2 regions of the Kitasatospora sp. NPDC059812 genome follow, and region 2 is predicted to be linked to the other one. Evidence: predicted binding sites of a transcription regulator. Region 2 holds the regulator's gene; the other holds the start of a gene.
What was found. Region 2 encodes HspR, which represses chaperone genes until heat shock. Its sites were predicted from a motif close to TTGAGNNNNNNNNNCTCAA; they were not measured.

Region 1 (10,966 bases), on a different contig from region 2:
TGCTGTGGAAAGGTCATTGGTCCCCTGTGATCCCCGCGTACGTCCCCCGCGTGGTGCGCGGCAGTTCGGGACACGGGCCCCCCGGAGGCCCGTCGCCCGAGGCTCGCCGCTAGGAGAGCGGGGCCTCCAGCGCGTACCCGACGCCGTGGACGGTACGGATCCAGCTCGCGCCGATCTTGCGGCGCAGCGCCTTGACGTGGCTGTCCACGGTGCGGGTGCCGGACGCGTCCGTCCAGTCCCAGACCTCGGCCAGCAGCTGCTCGCGGGTCAGCACGGCGCGCGGCTGCGCGGCCAGGCAGGCGAGCAGGTCGAACTCGGTGGGCGTCAGGTGGACGTCGCCCGAGGCGAGCCGGACCCGGCGCTGCACGTGGTCGATCTCCAGCTCGCCGAAGCGCAGCGAGCCGAGCGCGGGCGTGCGGGCCGCCTGCTGGGCGCGCTCGACGCGGCGCAGCAGCACGTTGACCCGGGCGGCCAGTTCGCGCATCGAGAACGGTTTGGTCATGTAGTCGTCGGCGCCCACGCCGAGGCCGACCAGCAGGTCCGTCTCGTCGTCGCGCGCGGTCAGCATCAGCACCGGCACCGGGCGCTGCGCCTGGATCCGGCGGCACACCTCAAGGCCGTCGAAGCCGGGCAGCATGATGTCGAGGACCACCAGGTCCGGCTGCCAGGTGTGGAAGCCGTCGACCGCGCCCGGCCCGTCGTGGGCCACGGCGACCTTGAAGCCCTCCGCGCCCAGCCGGGCCGCGATCGACTCCGCGATCGTCGGCTCGTCCTCCACCACCAGCACTCTGCGTTGGCTGCTCACCGTGCCGCCGCTGTGGTTGTTGTCCTGCTGAAGTTCTGTCACGGTCACGCCACCGCCCCCAGGGCTGCGGGCCGGCCACCTGTGGGGATGGCGGGCTCCGCTCGTAGTCTTGTTCCGTCGTGGACTGTGCCGGGTCCGCCGTCCCGTCGTGCGTGCGGGTCGGCGGGCGGATTGTCGCCCGCCCACTTCTCCCGCGCACTTCGCAGCGTACGGACAGCGGATGCCTCCCGGCAGGTGGACCGGACGTTTCCGGCCCGTGGGCCGGCTGTCGGGCCGCCCTCGGAGCCCACTGCACGAGTGGGCACGGGCCGATACCTTACCCGGCGATTTTTCTCTGCGTAACGGTACGTATGCAGTCGAGTTGACGCCAAGTCGCCGGTCAGAGCCCCTGCCGGTGCGCCCGCCGGAAGAAGGTCTGGACCAATATCAGGAATCCGGTCGACCGGTTTCCTGACGGTCTTCACCGGCTTTTCTCAGATGCCTCTCAGAACCTCGACGTAACGTGGCCACGACAACGCCCCGCAGGGCGGGATCCGCGGCGCGCGCCGGTACGTTGGGCACCTGGTGAGGGGCCGGTGGCTGCCGGCGTGGAGCGGAGGGCGGCATGGCTGGACTGCGGCGAGGTGCCGGACGGGTCGGGGCGTCGCCCGCCGGCCCGCCGTACGGCATGCTCCGGCACGGTCTGCGCACCGGCGTCGTCGAGTGGCTGCTGGCGCGGGTGCCGACACCCCGGCGAAACCCCTTCACCCTCGGCTATCTCGCCGTGGTGGGCGCCACCACGACCTTTGCCAAACTCGCCGATCCGGAACTCGTGCAGCGGCTGCAGGAGGCCTCCAGTTCCGACGGCCACAACCTCCTGCAGCACCCCCTGCGCGCGCTGCTGCTCAGCGGTTTCTGGGTGGCCGGCGAGGTGTGGATGCCCTACCTGTGGGGATTCGCCGTCACCCTCGCGCCGCTGGAGCGCCGGATCGGTCCCGCCCGGGCGGCGGCGGTCTTCGCGATCGGGCACGTCACGGCCACGCTGCTGTCCCAGGGCGTGGTGATCACCGCGGTGGAGACCGGGCGGATGGAGACCGCGGCGCTGGACTACCTGGACATCGGCGTCAGCTACGGCGTGCTCACCTGCCTGGGTGCGGTGGCCGGGCTGCTGCCGTGGCGCGGGCGGCTGGTCGCGCTCGGCGGCGCCGGGCTGCTGATCGCCGAGCAGATCCTCACCGAGCGGGACCTGGTCACCGCCGTGGGGCACCCCGCCGCGGTGCTCACCGGGGTGGCGCTGTGGCGCTGGCTGCGCCGGGTCCAGGCCCGCCGACCGCGGCCGAAGCCGCGGATGCGCCGGGTCGAGGCGCCGGCCGCGGGCTCCTCGCCCGCGCCGGGCGGCGCTCCGGTCCTGGACGTGCGCTGACCCTTCCGGGTGCCGTTCCCGCGTGCTTTTGACGGCGCTTCCCGCGCCCTCCCCCCGTTCGCTCCGCACCCTCCTCCTGTTCGCTCACGGCGAACACCGCCCCGGGAACATCCGGCGCACGCCAGGCCTTAGTCAGGTCGACTCAACTTCACTGACTGGGGAGAGATCATGGCATCGACGTCCACACCGCTCACCCTGCCCGTGCTGCCGCTCGACGACGAGGTCGTCCTGCCGGGCATGGTCGTCCCGCTGGACCTCAAGGACACCGAGGTGCGCGCCGCGGTCGAGGCCGCCCGCGCGGCGGCCACCGGCACCGGCAAGCCGCAGGTCCTGCTGGTCCCGCGGGTGGACGGCTCGTACGCGGCGGTCGGCACCCTGGCCACCGTCGAGCAGGTCGGCCGGCTGGCCGACGGGGAGCCGGCCGCGCTGGTGCGCGCCGTGCGCCGGGTCCGCATCGGGGCCGGCACCACCGGCCCCGGCGCCGCCCTCTGGGTGGAGACCACGCCCTTCCGGGAGTCCTCGGTGGACACCCCGGCGGCCGGCCGGGCCGCCGAGCTGGTCAAGGAGTACAAGGCGCTGTCCACCCAGTGGCTGCGCAGGCGCGGCGCCTGGCAGATCGTCGACCGGGTGGCCCAGATCGAGGGCGTCGGCGAGCTCGCCGACAACATCGGCTACGCGCCCTTCGCCACCGCCGAGCAGAAGCTCAAGGTGCTGCTGGAGGCCGACCAGGTCGCCCGCCTGGAGTACGCGCTGACCCTGCTGCGCGACCACCTCGCCGAGGAGGAGGTCAACGACACCATCCGCAAGGACGTCGAGGAGGGCGTCGCCAAGCAGCAGAAGGAGTTCCTGCTCCGCCGCCAGCTGGAGGCCGTCCGCAAGGAACTGGCCGAGCTCAACGGCGACCCGGCCGACGAGGAGGGCGACTACCGCGCCCGGGTCGAGGCCGCCGACCTGCCCGAGAAGGTCCGCGACGCGGCCCTCAAGGAGGTCGACAAGCTGGAGCGGGCCTCCGAGCAGTCCCCCGAGGGCCCCTGGATCCGCACCTGGCTGGACACCGTCCTGGAGCTGCCCTGGAACGAGCGCACCGAGGACGCGTACGACATCGCCGGCGCCCGCGCCGTGCTGGACGCCGACCACGCCGGCCTCGCCGACGTGAAGGACCGCATCGTCGAGTACCTCGCCGTGCGCAAGCGCCGGGCCGACCAGGGGCTCGGACTGGTCGGCGGCCGGCGCGGAGGCGCGGTGCTGGCACTCGTCGGCCCGCCCGGCGTCGGCAAGACCTCGCTCGGCGAGAGCGTGGCCCGCGCCATGGGCCGCACCTTCGTCCGGGTCGCGCTCGGCGGCGTCCGGGACGAGGCCGAGATCCGCGGCCACCGGCGCACCTACGTCGGCGCGCAGCCCGGCCGGCTCGTGCGGGCGATCAAGGAGGCCGGCTCGATGAACCCGGTCGTCCTGCTCGACGAGATCGACAAGGTCGGCTCCGACTACCGGGGCGACCCGGCCGCCGCCCTCCTGGAGGTGCTGGACCCGGCGCAGAACCACACCTTCCGGGACCACTACCTGGAGGTCGAGCTCGACCTCTCGGACGTCGTCTTCCTCGCCACCGCCAACGTGCTGGAGGCCATCCCCGAGGCGCTGCTCGACCGGATGGAGCTCGTCCGCCTCGACGGCTACACCGAGGACGAGAAGGTCGTCATCGCCCGCGACCACCTGCTCCCGCGCCAGCGCGAGAAGGCCGGACTGGGCGGCGAGCAGGTCAGCGTCGACGAGGCGGCGCTGCGCCGACTGGCCGGGGAGTACACCCGGGAGGCCGGCGTGCGGAACCTGGAGCGCTCGATCGCCCGGGTGCTGCGCAGGATCGCCGCCCAGGCCGAGCTCGGCGAGCGCGAACTGCCCGCCGCGATCGGCCCGGACGAGCTGCGCGCCCTGATCGGCCGGCCCCACCACGTGCCGGAGGCCGCCCAGGCGCCGGCCGAGCGGCGCACCGCCGTCCCCGGCGTGGCCACCGGCCTCGCCGTGACCGGCGCCGGCGGCGACGTCCTCTACATCGAGGCCTCGCTCGCCGACGCCGAGACCGGCGGCACCGGGCTCACCCTCACCGGGCAGCTGGGCGACGTGATGAAGGAGTCCGCGCACATCGCGCTCTCCTACCTGCGCTCGCGCGGCGCCGAACTGGAGCTGCCGGTCACCTCGCTGCGCGACCGCGGCGTGCACCTGCACGTCCCCGCCGGGGCCGTCCCCAAGGACGGGCCGAGCGCCGGCATCACCATGACCACGGCGCTCGCCTCGCTGCTGTCCGGCCGCAAGGTCCGCACCGACCTGGCGATGACCGGCGAGGTGTCGCTGACCGGGCGGGTGCTGCCGATCGGCGGGGTGAAGCAGAAGCTGCTCGCCGCCGACCGGGCCGGCGTCACCACGGTGATCATCCCCAAGCGCAACGAGGCCGACCTGGACGACGTCCCGGCCGAGGTGCTGGAGCGGCTCACCGTGCACCCGGTGGCGGACGTGCGGGAGGTGCTGGAGCTGGCCCTGGAGCCGGCCAAGGTCCTGGCCGCGGCGGCCTGACCCGGCCGCGCCGGGTCGGCGGGAGGATCGACGGGAGGACGGCGTCTGCGCGTGCCACACTGCGGAGATGCCGTCCCCCACGCAGCGCGCCCTGGCCCGGGTGCCGGCCCGGCTGCGTCCGTTCCTGGTGCGGCACCGCAGGCTGGTGAAGTTCCTGCTGGTCGGCGGCGCCTGCTTCGTGCTCACCACGGTGACCGACTTCGAGCTGAAGTTCACCGTGCTGGAGCACAAGCCGGTGGTCGCGCTGACGGTCGCGACCGTGATCTCGACCGTCGTCTCCTACGTGCTCAACCGTCGCTGGGCCTTCCGGACGGCCGGGCACCCGCGCGAGGCACTGCTGTTCTTCCTGGTCAGCGCCATGGCGATCGCCGTCAACGACCTGCCGCTGGCACTCTCCCGCTACGCCCTGGACCTGCGCGAGCCGTACGTCGGCCCGCTCGTCCAGGAGACCGCGGACTTCCTCAGCGGGATGGTCGTCGGTACCTTCGCCGCGATGCTGTTCCGCTTCTGGGCGATGCAGCGGTGGGTCTTCACCCGGCCCGCCGAACGGGCGCACCCGAGGTACGAACCCGGTTACGCTGCACCCGAGATGCCACGGGATGCCCCATAAGGCCGTGAGGTGAGGGTTATGCGCGGGGAACCGGACGCGGTTCGGAGCGGGCCCGCCAGCCAGCAGGGGATGCGCCGGGCCAACCTGGCCCTGGTGCTCGGGGTGATCGCGCGCGCCCCGCGCTCCCGGGCCGAGGTGGCCGCCGAGACCGGGCTGACCAGGGCCGCCGTCTCCTCGCTCGCCGAACAGCTGATCGCCGGCGGCCTGGTCGTCGAGGAGGGCCCGGCCGCGCCCAGCGGCAAGGTCGGCCGCCCCGGCACCGCGCTCGGGCTCAACCCGCTCGGGCCCGGCGGCCTCGGCGCCGAGATCGGCGTGGAGCACCTCGGCGCCTGCGTGGTCGACCTGAGCGGCGAGGTCCGGACCTGGCGCCGCCGCGAGGTCCGCAACCGGGGTCGCCGGCCCGCCGCTGTCATGGCCGACCTCGCCGAACTGCTGCACGCGGCCGTCGCCGAGGCGGGCCTGCGCCCGGCCGGGCTGACCCTGGCCGTCCCCGGGCTGGTCGGCACCTCCGGTGGGGTGCTCCAGCGGGCCGCCAACCTGGGCTGGCGGGACGTCCCGCTGGCGGCCGAACTGCGCCCGGCGCTGCGCGCGGCCGGCGCGGCCGAACTGGCCGAGCTGCCGGTCGAGGCGGACAACGAGGCCAACCTGGGCGGGCTGGCCGAACGGTGGCTGGGCGGCGGGCCGGAGGACTTCCTGTACGTGTCGGCCGAGGCCGGCGTCGGCGCGGCGATCGTGGTCGGCGGGCGGCTGCTGCGCGGGGCGCGCGGCTACGCGGGCGAGTTCGGCCACGTACCGGTCCACCCGGACGGCCACCGCTGCGCCTGCGGCGCGCACGGCTGCCTGGAGCAGTACGCGGGGGAGGCGGCCGTGCTGCGGGCGGCCGGGCCGGCGGGCGCGCGGGGCGACTGGGTGACGCTGCTCGCCGGGCGGGCCGGGGCCGGGGACGAGCCGGCCCTCGCGGTGCTGGCCGGGGCCGGTTCGGCGCTGGGCATCGCGGCCGCCGGGGCGGTCAACCTGCTGGACCCGGCCGAGGTGGTGCTGGGCGGCGGCTACGCCCGGCTGGCGCCCTGGCTGCTGCCGGCGATGCGGGCCGAGCTGGCCGCCCGGGTGACGGTGCGGCCCTGGTCGGACGAGCGGCTGACGGTGTCCCGGCTGGGCCGGCGCGGGCCGCTGCTGGGCGCCGCGGTGGGCGTGGTGCGGGCCGTCGTCGCGGACCCGGGCCGGCTCGCCGGCGGCTGACCTCCCGGCCCGGGACGCACCCGAGCCCCCGGCCGGGCGGCCGGGGGCTCGGGCGCAGGAACGCGGGGGATCAGGCCTCGGAGGACGCCTCGGCGGCGACGATCTCGCGGCCGCCGGAGCGCGGGCCACGCAGCACGGCCAGGTAGGCGACGCCGATGCCGATCAGCGCCCAGACCACCAGGACCACGATCGGCATGCCCAGGTTGGTGGAGCCGAAGTAGGCGATCGACTTGGTGGCACTGGTCCCGGCGCCGTTCGGGATCAGCGAGCCGATGGCCCGCCAGAACGGCGGCATCATCGGTGCCGGGTAGACGCCGCCGGCGCTCGGGTTGCCCAGCACCACGAAGATCAGCACCGCGACGCCGATGCCGATGACGTCGAACAGGCATTGCAGCGCCATGGTGAACGCGCCGACCGTGAACACCACCAGGGCGCCGATGCCGGTCAGGGCCAGGATCGAGCCGGGCAGCGCGTCCAGCACCGGTCCGGCGATGATCGTGCCGCCGAGGCCGGCGCCGACCGAGTACAGCGCGAGCACGCCGAGGCGGATCAGCAGGCGGTGGACGTTGGCGGGCTTGGAGCCGGCGCTGATGCCGAGGATCGAGGCGACCAGGTAGCCGCCGACGCACCAGCCGATGACCAGGTAGAACGCGGAGAGGCCGTTGGTGTCGCCCTTGGCGAGCGGCACGACGTCCTCGACCTTGACGGTGCGGCCCTGGGCCTTGTCCAGCGCGGTGGTGATGGACTCGGCGGCCTTGGCGGCGGAGGTGCCGCGGGCGCCGCCGACCAGCAGGGTGTCCTCGGTGCCGGTCGGGTTCACGACCAGCGCGGCGTAGATCTTCTGGTCCTTGATCTGCTGGGTGGCCGTCTCGGCATCCGGGGCGGTGACGGCCTTGACGGCGTCGTCCGGCACGGATTCCAGCGCCTGGACCAGCTTGGGGGCGACCTGCGGCGGGGCGACCACCGCGATCGACAGCTCGTGCGGGGCCGGGTGGTGCAGCGCCCCGACGTACGAGGTGATGAAGCCGAGCTGCAGCAGCAGCACGCCGATCACGAGCAGTGCCGCACGCGGTGTGACCGCGCCCTTCAGTTCAGCGACGAAACCCTGCCCCGGGGCGGCCATCCACATCTCCTTGTGTATTGGGGGAAAACGGATACTTCATACCATGAACTAGTTAGCTTGTCGCACCCCACGCGCCGCCTTCCAGCCAGTGCGGCTGCGGGATACTGGCGCGGTGAGTGACGAGGAATCCCTGCTGGCGGTGGAGCGCGAGGTCGCGCTGATGTTCCGGCGGGGCCGGGCCCGAGTGGCGGAGCTCTCACGCCGGGTGCACCCCGAGCTGGAGGGGATGGCGTACAGCATGCTCGGCTACATCGAGCAGGCCGGGCGGGTGCGGGTGACGGACGTCGGCGTGCACTTCGCGGTCGGCAAGGCCACGGTGAGCCGGCAGATCCGGGCGCTGGAGGAGCTGGGCCTGGTGGCCCGGGAGACGGATCCGCTGGACCGCCGGGCCGCGCTGGTCTCGCTGACCGAGGATGGGCGGCGGCGCTACCTGGCGGCCCGGGACGTCCGGATGCGGCGGGTGCGGGAGCTGCTGGGCAGCTGGTCGCCGGAGGACGTGGACCGCTTCGCGGTGCTGCTGCACCGCTTCAACGACGTGATCGGGGAGCCGCCGGCGGAGTGACCGGGGGCCGGGCCCCGGGGCGGGGTCGGGGCCACGGTGGCTGGATCCAGGCCTGGGGGCGCGGCCTTTACTTGGGCTTGAAGAAAGTTGCCTTAGTCAACCATCGGGCCTATGGTTGCGTAAGGCAACAATTTTCCCTGCCTGCGCACCCCCCGCCCCCCGCTCACTCCTCCCGCCGAAGGACCCAGATGACCGTCACAGCCGAGGCGACCGTCGGAGCCGCCGTCGACGATCAACCGATGACCCACCGGCAGGTGATGGAGGCGCTGTCCGGCCTGCTGCTCGGCCTCTTCGTAGCCGTGCTCTCGTCGACCGTCGTCTCCAACGCCCTGCCGCACATCCTCACCGACCTGCACGGCGGCCAGTCCGCCTACACCTGGGTGATCACCGCGGCCCTGCTGACCCTGACCGCCTCCACCCCGATCTGGGGCAAGCTCTCCGACCTCGTCAGCAAGAAGCTGCTGCTCCAGATAGCCCTGCTGATCTACATCGCCACCTCCGCCCTGGCCGGCCTCTCCCAGAACACCGCCGAGCTGATCGCCTGCCGCGCCCTCCAGGGCATCGGTGCCGGCGGTGTGGTCGCGCTGGGCCAGATCTGCCTGGCCGCGATGGTCCCGCCGCGCGAGCGCGGCCGTTACAGCGGCTACTTCGGCGCGGTCTTCGCGCTGGCCACCATCGGCGGACCGCTGATCGGCGGCGTCATCGTGGACACCTCGTGGCTGGGCTGGCGCTGGTGCTTCTACGTCGGCATCCCGTTCGCGCTGGCCGCGATCCTGGTGGTGCAGCGCACCCTCAAGCTGCCGGTGGTCAAGCGCAAGGCGAAGATCGACTACCTGGGCGCGCTGGTCATCACCGGCGCCGTCAGCCTGCTGATGATCTGGATCACGCTGGCCGGCACGAACTACGACTGGCTGTCCTGGCAGACCGCCGCGATGGTCGGCGGCGGCCTGCTGCTGGGCGCCCTCGCCGTGGTGATCGAGCGCCGCGCCGCCGAGCCGATCATCCCGCCGGACCTCTTCAAGTACCGCACCGTCACCCTGGCCGCGGTGGCCAGCGTGCTGGTCGGCGTCGGGATGTACGGCGCGACCACCTTCCTCAGCCAGTACTTCCAGCTGGCCCGCGCCAAGTCCCCGACCATGGCCGGCCTGATGACCCTGCCGATGATCCTCGGCCTGGCGCTCGCCTCCACCGTCGCCGGCCGGCTGATCACCAAGTACGGCAAGTGGAAGGCCTACCTGGTCGCCGGCACGGCGCTGCTCGCGATCGGCTTCGGCCTGCTCGCCACCGCCCGCGCCGACACCGACTACAAGCTGCTCTGCGTCTACATGGCGATCACCGGCATCGGCCTCGGCCTGACCAGCCAGAACCTGGTGCTCGCGGTGCAGAACACGGTGCCGCGCCACGAGCTCGGCGCGGCCAGCTCCGTGGTGACGTTCTTCCGCACCATGGGCGGCGCGATGGGCGTCTCCGCGCTCGGCGCGCTGATGAACAGCAAGGTGACCCACTACCTCGCGGAGAACCTGGCCGCCGCGCACATCCCGGCCGCGAGCGCGGCCGGCGGCGGGGGCATCCCGGACCTGCACAAGCTGCCCGCCCCGATCGTCCCGCTGGTGACGGACGCGTTCGGGCACGGCGTCGGCACCGTCTTCCTGTGGGCCGCGCCGTTCGCGGCGCTGGCCTTCGTCACGGTGCTGTTCATCCGGGAGACCGCGCTGAAGACCAGCCAGCAGGGCTGACTCCGGGCGGGGATGCGCGAACGGGCCGGGGAGCGTGGATCACACTCCCCGGCCCGTTCGGTTCGTCCCGCGCGCGGACGGCGGGAACCGTCGGCCACGCGCTACGGCGCGGCGATCAGGACCACGCGCTACGGCGCGGCGATCAGGACCAGGCCGTAGACGACGGCCGCGGCGCAGAGGCCGAAGCAGGCGTAGGCGCCGGCCAGGGCCAGCCGGCCGCCGCCCGGCTCCTGGGCGGCCTCGCCCTCGCGGGCGCTCAGCGCGGCCTCGCGGCGGGACAGGGCCAGGATGCCGAGGGCGAAGACGGAGACCACGGCGACGGTGATGCCGAAGCTGGCACCGGCGGTCTGGGCCAGGGCGTTCCACTTGATGTGCATGGCGGGTGCTCCTCAGCCTGCGGCGCTCAGGCCGCGACCGTGGTCGAGGCGGGGGTGGGGGCGTTCGCGGGGGCGGCGGTGGCGGGGACCTCCACCGGGGTGACGTCGTTGACGTCGTTGACGTTGTCCGCGCTGATCGGCTGGCGGCGGGAGATCAGCCACATCGCGCCGGAGCCGGCCACCAGCACGGCGCCCACCAGGACGATGCCCCAGGTGCCCTGGCGGACCAGCAGCGCGGCGCCGCCCGAGACCAGCGCGGCGGCCGGCAGGGTCAGCGCCCAGGTGTAGACCATGCGGCGCACCAGGCTCCAGCGCAGCTCGGCCTTCGGGCCGCCGAGGCCGGCGCCCATGATGCCGCCGGAGCAGACCTGGGTGGTGGAGAGGCCGAAGCCCATGTGCGAGGAGGTCAGGATGACGGTCGCGGCGGCCGACTCGGAGGCGAAGCCCTGCGGCGCCTTGATGTCGGCGAGGCCCTTGCCCATCGAGCGGATGATCCGCCAGCCGCCCATGTAGGTGCCGAGCGCGATCGCGGCGCCCGCGGAGATGA
Region 2 (10,966 bases):
CGAAGTCCTCGCCGCCCAACCCGGCCACCGCCCCGCCGGCACCCTGCAGGTCGCCCTCCTCCAGGACGTCCACCTGCTCCAGCGCGGCTGCTCCCTGCGCACCATCTACCAGCCCGTCGCCCTCGCCGACCCGCCCGCCCTCGCCTACGTCGAGGAGGTCACCCGGCACGGCTCCCTCATCCGGGTGCTCGACGAGCCGTTCCAGCGGCTGCTCGTCTTCGACCGCGCCGTCGCCGTGATCTCCGCCAACGACGACAACAGCACCGCCGCCTTCATCACTGACCCGGCCGCCATCACCTTCCTGGTCGGCGCCTTCGAACGCGACTGGGCCCGCGCCGAAACCGCCGACACCGCCGCCACCCTCGGCCCCACCCGCACCGTCCCCGACCGGATCGGCCGCCTCCTCGCCCGCGGCCTCACCCAGCGCGCCGTCGCCACCCGCCTCGGCCTCAGCGAACGCACCGTCGCCGCCCACATCTCCCGCCTCCGCGACCGCCACGGAGCCCAGACCCTCTTCCAACTCGGCTGGCTGATGAGAGGCGCCCGCGATGACCGATGAACCCGGCCCCGCAGAGCGGCCCGCCCTCCACCTCACCGCCGTCCACCTCACCGCCGTCCGCAACGGCGGTCGCCCCGACCCTCTTCCACCTCGGCCGGCAGCTCCGGGGGGAGCCCCATGACCGACCCGTCGACCTGCCCCCTGCCCGACTCTCCGCTGCCCGACGACGCCGCTCGGGCGCTGTACCTCGCCGTCGTCGGCAACGGCGGCATCCTCCGGGCGGCCGACCTGCCTCCGGGTGACGAACCGGTCCTGGAGCGGTTGCTCGACCTCGGACTGGTCGTCCCGAGGGTCGAGGACGCGGCCTACGCCGCGGTGAACCCGCGTGTCGTCATCGGCCGAATCGGGTCCGAACTGCGGTCCACGGGTGGCGAATTGCTGGCCAGGGCGGACGAAACGCCCGAGCAGTTCGCCGAGTTGGCGCAGGCCTTCGACGTCACGCCGCGCCACCCCGAGTGCTCCGTCGAGGTCACGTACGTGCACGGCTTCGAACAGATCCGCCTGCGCCTGGCCCAACTCGACGCCGAGTGCTCGCAGGAGATGCTGGCCGCCCAGCCCGGCGGGGCCCGGCCCGTCGAGGGGCTCCCGGACGCCCTCGACCGGATGCGGCGACTCGCCGAGCGCGGCGGCACCGTCCGGGGCATCTACGAGCCGGCGGCGGCCGCCGACCCGGCGACCGCAGCCTTCGCCGCCGCGGCCGCCGAGGTCGGCTGCCGGTACCGGGTGCTGGGCGAGCCGTTCCGGCGGGTCCTGATCTACGACCGGAAGGTGGCCGTCATCCCCGCCGCGTCCGACAACAGCCGCGCGGCCTTCGTCGAGGACCCGGTGGTGGTCGACTTCATGGCCGACGCCTTCGAGCGCGACTGGCAGCGCGCCGCCCGGGTCCGCTGGGCCCGTGGCCCGGAAGCCCCCGAGCCGGCCGACTCCCTGCCCGACCAGGTCGGCCGTTTCCTCGCCCAGGGCCTCACCCAGCGCGCCATCGCCACCCGCCTCGGCCTGAGCGAACGCACGGTGGCCGGCCACATCGCCCGGCTGCGCGAACTGCACGACGCCGAGACGCTCTTCCAGCTCGGCTGGCAGCTCCGGTCGGCGGCCGACGCCGCCCGTCGGCGGGTGCCGTGATGCACGGGCGCGGCACCGGGCGGCCCGACCAGGCCGCACACGACCTGTACCTGCGCATCCTCCGGCACGGCGGCTGGATCGACCGGGCCGAGGTGGCCGCCGCCGACCGGCCGGCCCTGGAACACCTGCTCGCGCTCGGGCTGCTGCTCGCCCGGCCCGAATCCGACGTCTGCACCGCCGTCAACCCGCGTACGGTCGGCGACCGGATCAGTGCCGAGCTCCGGGCCGAGGGCACCCGGCTGCTGGTCCAGGCCGCGCAACTCCCGCAGGCCCTCGACGACCTGACCAAGGCCTACGACACGGCCCCGCGCCCGACCGACCGTGCCGGTACGGTGCATCACGTCCAGGGCCTCGGCGCGGTCATCCGGCGATTCGCCGAGGTGGAGGCGGACTGCCGCCAGGAGATCCTCGTCGCCCAGCCCGGCCGGCCCCGCCACGCCCACCAGTTGGAGGACGCCCTGGAACGGATCGGCCGGTTCTGCGGCCGGGGCGGCCGGATCCGGGTGATCTACGCACCCGGCGCCGTCCGGGACCAGGCGACCGCCGACCACACCGCCCGCGGCACCGAACTGGGCGCCCGCTTCCGGGTCCTGGCCGAGCCGTTCCGCCACCTGCACATCTTCGACCGCCGGATCGCCGTGCTCCAGTCCGCCGACGACCTCCGGAGCGCGACCTTCATCGAGGATCCGGCGACCGTCGACCATTTCCTGGCCGTGTTCGAACGGGACTGGGTCCGCTCCGGCCGCCTCCTCTGGAACCCCGACCAGGCGTCCGCTCCCGAGTCGACGGCCCACGAGCAGGTCGGCCGGCTCCTCGCCCAGGGCCTCACCCAGCGCGCCATCGCCGGCCGCCTCGGTCTCAGCGAGCGGACGGTGGCCGGCCACATCGCCCGGCTGCGCGAACTGCACGACGCGGAGACGCTGTTCCAGCTGGGCTGGCAGCTGCGGGGAGCCCGGACGGGGGAGCCCGATGGGTGAGCGCTGGTCAGCCGGTGGCGGCGCTGGTCGGCCAGTAGCCGGCCCGGCCGACGACGGGGGGCTGCTGCCGGGGGACGTTGAACTGCTCACCGGGGGCGGTCCAGAAGCCCTCGCGCAGGGACAGCGCCATGCCGGCCCAGTCGAGCGCGGTCTCCACGGTGTGGTTGAGGGCCTCCTGCGACCAGGTGTCGTCGAAGACCAGCGGCAGAACGGGGGCGACCTGCTCGATGGTGGCGATCAGCGGGTTGTGCGTGATGGCCTCGTCGACGAGGAGGACGATCGGCTTCCGCAGCGCCGACGCCCACCCCAGCTCCAGGCTCACCCCGGCCGACAGCGGTGCCCCGACGTAGGCGAACACGAGGTCCGCGGACTGCAGGGCCCGGAAGTCGGACGGCACCCGGGGCTCCGGCGCCTGCCCGGCGACGGTCCAGGCATCACTGTGGTGCGCGCTGTACACGGCGGCACCGCTGCGGAGCAGGGTGGTGCGGAGCGTCGTCAGCCGCGTCCGGCTGGCGAGCGTCACCACACTGTCCGCGGGCCCGGTCAGCCGCATCAGCGGCGCGGCCAGGAACACACGCGCACGCCGGCCCTCGGGGGTCTGTCCGGCGTGCTCTCGCAGGTAGGGCTCACTCATTGTCGACTCCGGGGATAGGTGCCAACCAGGCCGATCGCCCCGTTGGGTGGTGACTATCGGAATGCTGCTGTGCATTCGTTGTGGTCGAAACGAACTAGTCATGGACATGTTGTTTGTGGTGTCCCCGTCTTCCCCCTCCCGCGAGAGGGGTTGGGGAGTGCACTGATCGTCTCTGTCGACCGTCGCCACCGTCCACAGAGCCGTGGTGTCATCTCGATGCCTGGCAGAGAGATGACGCACTGGGGTAGCAGGCCCCCTGGCTTCCGGCATGGGCTTGCGGCATTATGTGGCAGGTTGTTCGAAACAATGGCTGGGTACCCGCGCCAAGTCTTAAACAAAGAGAGGGGGCACCATGTCTCGGATACGCCGGGTGGTGCGATTTGTCCTGGTTCCAGTCGTTGTGGGTCTGGCGCTTTTCATCGGGAGCGGTTCGAGCCCGGCTGACGACACGATCTGGAACATCGGGGTTTCCCACGATGCGGCAGCGCCTCAGACCATGGCGCTGGCCAATGACACGATCTGGAACTGAGACCGCCGCGACGCTTGGTCAGTGATAGCTGTCGGAGTCGGTCGGAATGCTGTTCCGGGCCAATGCGTACCCGAGTTGGAACAGCGACTCGACATTGTGCTCGTCGCGCATCTCGGCCAGGTGCCGCGCGAGCGTCCGTTCGCTGATGCCGAGTCTGCGGGCGATCACCCGGTGGTTCACGCCTTCGAGCATGAGGTCGATGATCGTCTGCCGCATCCCGGAGACCACCTGCTGCGGAACGGCGCGCGCGCCGTCGAAGTCCAGCGCCCGGCTCCAGTTCCGCTCGAAGATCTCGCTGATCAGGTAGCTGATGACGGCCCGGTCGTGCACGAAGGCGGCCAGATTGAGGTCCTCGGCGATGGGGATGACCGCGATTCGGCGATCGATGACGATCAATCGCGTGTAGGGCTCCTCCAGCGTCCGGAACCGTCCGCCGGCCTTGGTTATCGTGGCCACGTACTCCCTGGTGGGAGCGTGGTACCGGGTGCTCGGGTGGTAGATCGTCCTGAGCGTGATGCCCAGGCGGAGGGCTTCGAGGTCGCGGGCGAGGATGCCGGTGAGCGCCTCGGACGGGCGCGGCCCGCCGGGTTGGGCGGCGAGGATCTCCTCCGAGGCGCTGGCGACGATCTGCTGCACCCGCTGGTTGATCAGCACCTTTCCCCGCACGTACTCGATCGCGCCGCCGGCCTGCTCCGGTGAGTGGTAGGCGGCCGTCAGGTCGTGGAGATCGGTGGCGAGGGCCGACGCGCGGGTGAGCAGGTCGAGTGCCTGGCGCTGCCAGGTCACGGAGAGGCTCTCGGACAGCTGCTGAGGGTCGACCGCGACGAGGACACCGGGTTCGTCGGTGTCGGCGACCAGAAGGCCTATCGCCACCAACTCCTCCTGGGCCCCGCCCGCCTTGGCGAGGTCGGAGTCCTTCGGAAACCGCCCGTTCTCGCGGATGACCGCCAGATACAACTCCCGCGCTTCTTTCGAGAGGACGGAGGGCCCAATCGCGGCGGTACCGGGCTGTTCTCGTCCACTCATCTGCGGGCTCCTTGCCGTGGCCGTGTCTGCACTACCTGCCGGGCACCAATACCGGAATCGCAGTGCAGCATGCCAGATCGGGTGGCATCGGTGAGGGCGGCCAGATTTGTTCGACAGCACTCTCTCACCACGATCAAGCCGCCGGCACCCCCCGGGCGGAGGGGAGCCGGCGGCCGGAGGTGTTCAGCCAAGTCTCAGCGCTTGGGGCGCCAGACGACCAGGGCGCTGGACTGGGTGGGCGGCTGGTAGGGGACGAGGTCGCGGCGGTAGGAGGCGTGGACGGCGGCCTCGCGCTGCTGGAGGGCGCTGGTGGCGCCGTCGAGGGAGTCGACCAGTTCGCCGATGCGGGACTGGAGCGCGGTGACCTGGTTCTCCAGCTCGATGATCCGCTTGATGCCGGCCAGGTTGATGCCCTCGTCCTGGGAGAGCCGCTGGACCTCGCGCAACTGCTGGATGTCGCGCGCGGAGTAGCGGCGGCCCCGGCCGGCGGTGCGGTCGGGGCTGACCAGACCGAGGCGGTCGTACTGGCGGAGGGTCTGCGGGTGCAGGCCGGAGAGCTCGGCGGCGACGGAGATGACGTACACCGGGGTGTCCTCGGTGAGGACGTACTGCGGCGGGGCGGTGGGCCGCCGGGTGCGGCGGCCGTCGCCCGGCAGGCCGTCGCCGACGCCGACGCCGGGCAGGCCTTCACCGATGCCGGGGCCGATGGGACTGTTGGGGATCATCTGGTCATCACGCTCCCTTCGCCGCCCGGAACAGGGCGGCTCGCGGGTCGTCGGAGGCGGTGGCCTCGCGGTACTGCTCCAGGGCGTTCAGCGCGTCCCCGGTGATGTGCCGCGGCACCACGACCTCGACGGTGACGAGGAGGTCGCCGCGGGTGCCGTCCTTGCGGGTGGCGCCCTTGCCGCGGGCGCGCATGGTGAGGCCGTTGGCGCTGCCGGGGGGCAGCTTCAGCTTCACGGCCGGCCCGTTCAGCGTGGGCACCTCGATGGTGGCGCCGAGGGTGGCTTCGGGGAAGGTGACGGGGACGGTGACGGTGAGGTTGTCCCCCTTGCGCCCGAAGACGGGGTGCGGGTCGACGTGCACGGTGACGTAGAGGTCGCCGGGCTGTCCGCCGCGTTCGCCCTGGGCGCCCTTGCCCTTGAGCCGGATGCGCTGGGCGTCCTGGACGCCGGCCGGGATACGGACCTGCATGGTGTGGGCGGAGCTGGCCCGGCCGCTGCCGTGGCAGTCGACGCACGGGTCGTCGACGATCATGCCGCGCCCGCGGCAGTCCTTGCACGGCTCGGAGAGCGCGAACGCGCCCTGGCCGCGGCTGACGGTGCCGGCGCCGACGCAGGTCGGGCAGACCCGCGGGGTGGTGCCGGACTTGGCGCCGGTGCCGTTGCAGGTGCGGCAGGGGGCCTGGCTGGTCATCCGCAGCGGGACGGTCGCACCGTCGACGGCCTCGTCGAAGGCGAGGGTCACCTCGGTCTCGACGTCGGCGCCGCGCCGGGGCTGGGCCTGCCGGCCGCCGCTGCGGTTGAAGAGTCCGCCGAAGACGTCGCCGAGCCCGCCGCTGCCGGTGTTCTGGCTGCCGCTGAAGAGGTCGCCGAAGTCGAAGCTGTAGCTGCCGTTGCCCTGGCCGGGGCCGCCGGCCCGGAAGCCGCCGTTGGCGAAGAGGCTGCGGGCCTCGTCGTACTCCTTGCGGCGCTTCTCGTCGGACAGGACGTCGTAGGCCTCGGAGATGTCCTTGAAGCGGTCCTCGGCCTTGGCGTCGCCCTTGTTGGCGTCCGGGTGGAACTCGCGCGCGAGCTTGCGGTAGGTCTTCTTGATCTCGGCGGCGGTGGCGTCCTTGGGCACGCCGAGGACCTTGTAGTAGTCCTTCTCCACGTAGTCCTTGCCACTCATGCGTCCACCTCGCTCCGCTCGGCAGCTGCTCCGCGCAACACGCGCCTTTCAACGATTCGCTCGCTGCGCTTGCTCATAGCTGCCGCCACCTCCCGATGTCCATCCTCGCTGCGCTGTCAACAGCCGCTCCACCGGGCGCTGTTGACAGCGCGCTGCGGAGTCGGCCGCCGTTCTGGCCGGCGTACGACTCCGCAGCGCACTGGTTGTCAGCTGTCACAGGTTGTCAGCTGTCCGAACCACCGTCGGACTTGTCCGCGTCCCCGGACTTCGCCTCGCCGTCGGGCGCGGCCGTGGTCTGGGTGCCCGGCTGGGGCTCCGCGACGGCGACCATGGCGGGGCGGATGATCCGCTCGCCGATGCGGTAGCCGGGCTGGAGGATCTGCACGCAGGTGTCCTCGGTGACGTCCGAGGAGTAGCTGTGCATCAGCGCCTCGTGCATGGTCGGGTCGAAGGGCTCGCCCTCCTTACCGAACTGCTGGAGGCCCAGCTTGGCGACGACCGTCTCCAGGGACTCGGCGACGGACTTGAAGCCGCCGGTGACCTCGCCGTGCTCGCGGGCGCGGCCGATGTCGTCGAGCACCGGGATCAGGGACTCCAGGATGTTGGAGACCGCGATCTCGCGGACCGTCAGCCGGTCGCGCTCGACCCGCTTGCGGTAGTTCTGGTACTCGGCCTGCAGACGCTGCAGGTCGGCGGTGCGCTCGGCCGACTCCCGCTTGGCAGTGGCGAGTTCGTCGGAGCCAGCACCGGAGCCGGAGTCGGCGGCGCCGGCTGCGGCGGCCTCCTCGGCGGCCTTGATCACAGCCTCGTCGGCGGCGGAGTCGTCGCCGGGCTTGCCGCCCTGCGGCTTGTCCGTCATGCCGCACCGCCCTTGGGCTTCTCGTCGTCCACGATCTCGGCGTCGACGACGTCGTCGTCCTTGGCCTGGGCGGACTCGCCGGCCGGGGCGGCGGCGTCGGCGTTGGCGTACAGCGCCTGGCCGAGCTTCTGCGCGGTGGTGGAGACCTTCTCCGAGGCTTCGCGGATCTTCGCGATGTCCTCGCCCTTCAGGGCCTCCTTGAGCTCGCCGATGGCGGTCTCGACCTCGGCCTTGACGTCGGCGGGGAGCTTGTCGGTGTTGTCCGCGATGAACTTCTCGGTCGAGTAGACGAGCTGCTCGGCGGAGTTGCGGGTCTCGACGGACTCGCGGCGCTTGTGGTCCTCCTCCGCGTACTGCTCGGCCTCGCGCATCATGCGCTCGATGTCGTCCTTCGGCAGCGCGGAGCCGCCGGTGACGGTCATCTTCTGCTCCTTGCCGGTGCCGAGGTCCTTCGCGCCGACGTGCATGATGCCGTTGGCGTCGATGTCGAAGGTGACCTCGATCTGCGGCAGGCCGCGCGGCGCCGGCGGCAGGCCGGTCAGCTCGAACATGCCCAGCTTCTTGTTGTACGCCGCGATCTCGCGCTCGCCCTGGTAGACCTGGATCTGCACGGACGGCTGGTTGTCCTCGGCCGTGGTGAAGATCTCGGAGCGCTTGGTCGGGATCGTGGTGTTGCGCTCGATCAGCTTGGTCATGATGCCGCCCTTGGTCTCGATGCCGAGGGACAGCGGGGTGACGTCGAGCAGCAGGACGTCCTTGACCTCGCCCTTGAGGACACCGGCCTGGAGCGCGGCGCCGATGGCGACGACCTCGTCCGGGTTGACGCCCTTGTTGGCGTCCTTGCCGCCGGTCAGCTCGCGGACGAGCTCGGCGACGGCGGGCATACGGGTCGAGCCGCCGACCAGGACGACGTGGTCGATCTCGGAGAGCGAGATGCCGGCGTCCTTGATCACGTTGTGGAACGGGACCTTGCAGCGCTCCAGCAGGTCGGAGGTGAGCTGCTGGAACTGGGCGCGGGTGAGCTTCTCGTCCAGGTGCAGCGGGCCCTCGGCGGAGGCCGTGATGTAGGGCAGGTTGATCGAGGTCTCGGAGGACGAGGACAGCTCGATCTTGGCCTTCTCGGCGGCCTCGCGCAGACGCTGCAGGGCCATCTTGTCCTTGGACAGGTCGACGCCGTGGCCGGCCTGGAAGACCTTGACCAGGTGGTCGACGACCTTCTGGTCCCAGTCGTCACCACCGAGGTGGTTGTCACCGTTGGTGGCCTTCACCTCGACGACCCCGTCGCCGATCTCCAGCAGGGAGACGTCGAAGGTGCCGCCGCCGAGGTCGAAGACCAGAATGGTCTGGTCGTCCTTGTCGAGGCCGTAGGCCAGGGCGGCCGCGGTCGGCTCGTTGACGATGCGCAGGACGTTGAGGCCCGCGATCTCACCGGCCTCCTTGGTGGCCTGGCGCTCGGAGTCGGAGAAGTACGCCGGGACGGTGATGACGGCGTCGGTGACGGTCTCACCCAGGTAGGCCTCGGCGTCCCGCTTCAGCTTCTGCAGCACGAAGGCGCTGATCTGCTGCGGGTTGAAGTCCTTGCCGTCCAGGTTGATCTTCCACCCGGTGCCCATGTGGCGCTTGACCGAGCGGATGGTGCGGTCGACGTTGGTGACCGCCTGACGCTTGGCCACCTCGCCGACCAGGACCTCGCCGTTCTTCGCGAAAGCGACGACGGACGGCGTGGTCCGCGCGCCCTCGGCGTTCGTGATGACGGTGGGCTCGCCACCCTCCAGAACGCTGACGACCGAGTTCGTCGTACCGAGGTCGATGCCGACCGCGCGTGCCATCGTAAATACCTCCACGGAAGAGTTGAGCTTTACAGGCTCAAGGATGCACGACCGGGTGGGTGCCGTCAACAGGGATGAGTCGCTGCCGCTCAACTTTGCTGAGCGGTCCGCCCCCCCCGCGGCCGCGGCGACTGCCCGTGGCCTCGGTCGTGGCCGTGGTCATGGCCGTGGCGCGTGTGGTGCCACGTGACTGCCGCCATAGCTTGGGAACCTTCTGGAGGACTGGTGGCGGGCGGTAATGTCCGGGCCGTCGGCCCGGCAAGTTACCGACGAGTACAATTCGTTCCACGCAAGACCGTTCAAAGACCGCTCAACAGCAAGCCGCAGGAGACGGAGAGCCGATGCAGCTAGCAGCGATCGTCATCTCGCTGGTCACATTCGTGATCGGCACCGCGCTCGCCGCCCGTGCGGCGCTGTACATCTACAAAGTGGTGCGGACCGGCCAGCCGGACCCCACCCGCTTCGGCCGGCCCGCCCAGCGGGTGAGGACCGTCGCGGTCGAGTTCATCGGCCACACCCGGATGAACCGCTGGGGGATCGTGGGCATCGCCCACTGGTTCGTCGCCGTCGGCTTCTTCAGCCTGGTGCTGACCATCGTCAACGCCTTCGGCCAGCTCTTCGACGCCGAGTTCGCGCTGCCGATCATCGGCCACTGGATGCTCTGGCAGCTCTTCGTCGAGCTCGTCGGCACCCTCACCACGCTGGGCATCGCGACGCTGATCGTGATCCGGCTGCTCAGCCTGCCGTCCCGGTCCGGCCGCAAGTCCCGCTTCGCCGGCTCGATCGCCTGGCAGGCCTTCTACGTCGAGTACACGATCCTCGGCATCGGCCTGTGCATCCTGATGCTGCGCGCCCTGGAGGGCGCCCTCAACGGCGTCGACTCGTACGGGCCCGAGCACCTGGTGTCGTACCCGCTGGTCTCCGCCCTCAGCGGCCTGTCGCACGGCACGCTGGAGAACCTGATCTACCTCTTCGCGATGCTGAAGATCTGCATCTCGTTCGCGTGGGCGACCACCATCGGCATCAACCCCTCGATGGGCGTGGCCTGGCACCGCTTCCTCGGCTTCTTCAACATCTACTTCAAGCGCGAGGAGGACGGCGGCACCGCGCTCGGCGCCCTGCGCCCGATGACCAGCGGCGGCCAGCCGATCGACTTCGAGGACCCGGCCGACGACGCCGTCTTCGGCGTCTCCCAGGTCGAGCACTTCTCCTGGAAGGGCATCCTCGACTTCTCCACCTGCACCGAGTGCGGCCGCTGCCAGTCGCAGTGCCCGGCCTGGAACACCGGCAAGCCGCTCTCGCCGAAGCTGCTGATCATGAGCCTGCGCGAGCACGCCTTCGGCAAGGCGCCCTACCTGCTGGCCGGTGGCGGCAAGGACATGGAGGGCGAGGAGAAGGCCACCGCCGAGCAGCTCAAGGACGTCCCGGCGGCCGCCCTGGCCGAGGCCGAGCGCCCGCTGATCGGCACCGCGGAGGAGAACGGCGTCATCGACCCGGACGTCCTGTGGTCCTGCACCACCTGCGGCGCCTGCGTCGAGCAG

Region 1: a site for HspR is predicted at 2,335-2,353, ahead of lon (endopeptidase La). Genes of this name have one in related genera too.

Annotation. Positions count from the first base shown of each region.
Region 1 is NZ_JBHWIO010000074.1:5,243-16,208, forward strand. It holds gene ACFV6D_RS29270 (cell wall metabolism sensor histidine kinase WalK) at 1-17, opposite strand, end outside; gene ACFV6D_RS29275 (response regulator transcription factor) at 110-847, opposite strand; gene ACFV6D_RS29280 (rhomboid-like protein) at 1,410-2,207, shown strand; gene lon (endopeptidase La) at 2,376-4,772, shown strand; gene ACFV6D_RS29290 (GtrA family protein) at 4,840-5,382, shown strand; gene ACFV6D_RS29295 (ROK family transcriptional regulator) at 5,401-6,621, shown strand; gene ACFV6D_RS29300 (ABC transporter permease) at 6,692-7,744, opposite strand; gene ACFV6D_RS29305 (MarR family winged helix-turn-helix transcriptional regulator) at 7,857-8,306, shown strand; gene ACFV6D_RS29310 (MDR family MFS transporter) at 8,495-10,042, shown strand; gene ACFV6D_RS29315 (hypothetical protein) at 10,171-10,419, opposite strand; gene ACFV6D_RS29320 (inorganic phosphate transporter) at 10,446-10,966, opposite strand, start outside.
Region 2 is NZ_JBHWIO010000013.1:90,664-101,629, forward strand. It holds gene ACFV6D_RS09885 (LuxR C-terminal-related transcriptional regulator) at 1-559, shown strand, start outside; gene ACFV6D_RS09890 (LuxR C-terminal-related transcriptional regulator) at 677-1,681, shown strand; gene ACFV6D_RS09895 (LuxR C-terminal-related transcriptional regulator) at 1,681-2,658, shown strand; gene ACFV6D_RS09900 (hypothetical protein) at 2,666-3,292, opposite strand; gene ACFV6D_RS09905 (helix-turn-helix domain-containing protein) at 3,840-4,847, opposite strand; gene ACFV6D_RS09910 (heat shock protein transcriptional repressor HspR) at 5,042-5,572, opposite strand; gene dnaJ (molecular chaperone DnaJ) at 5,580-6,737, opposite strand; gene grpE (nucleotide exchange factor GrpE) at 6,961-7,596, opposite strand; gene dnaK (molecular chaperone DnaK) at 7,593-9,425, opposite strand; gene ACFV6D_RS09930 ((Fe-S)-binding protein) at 9,767-10,966, shown strand, end outside.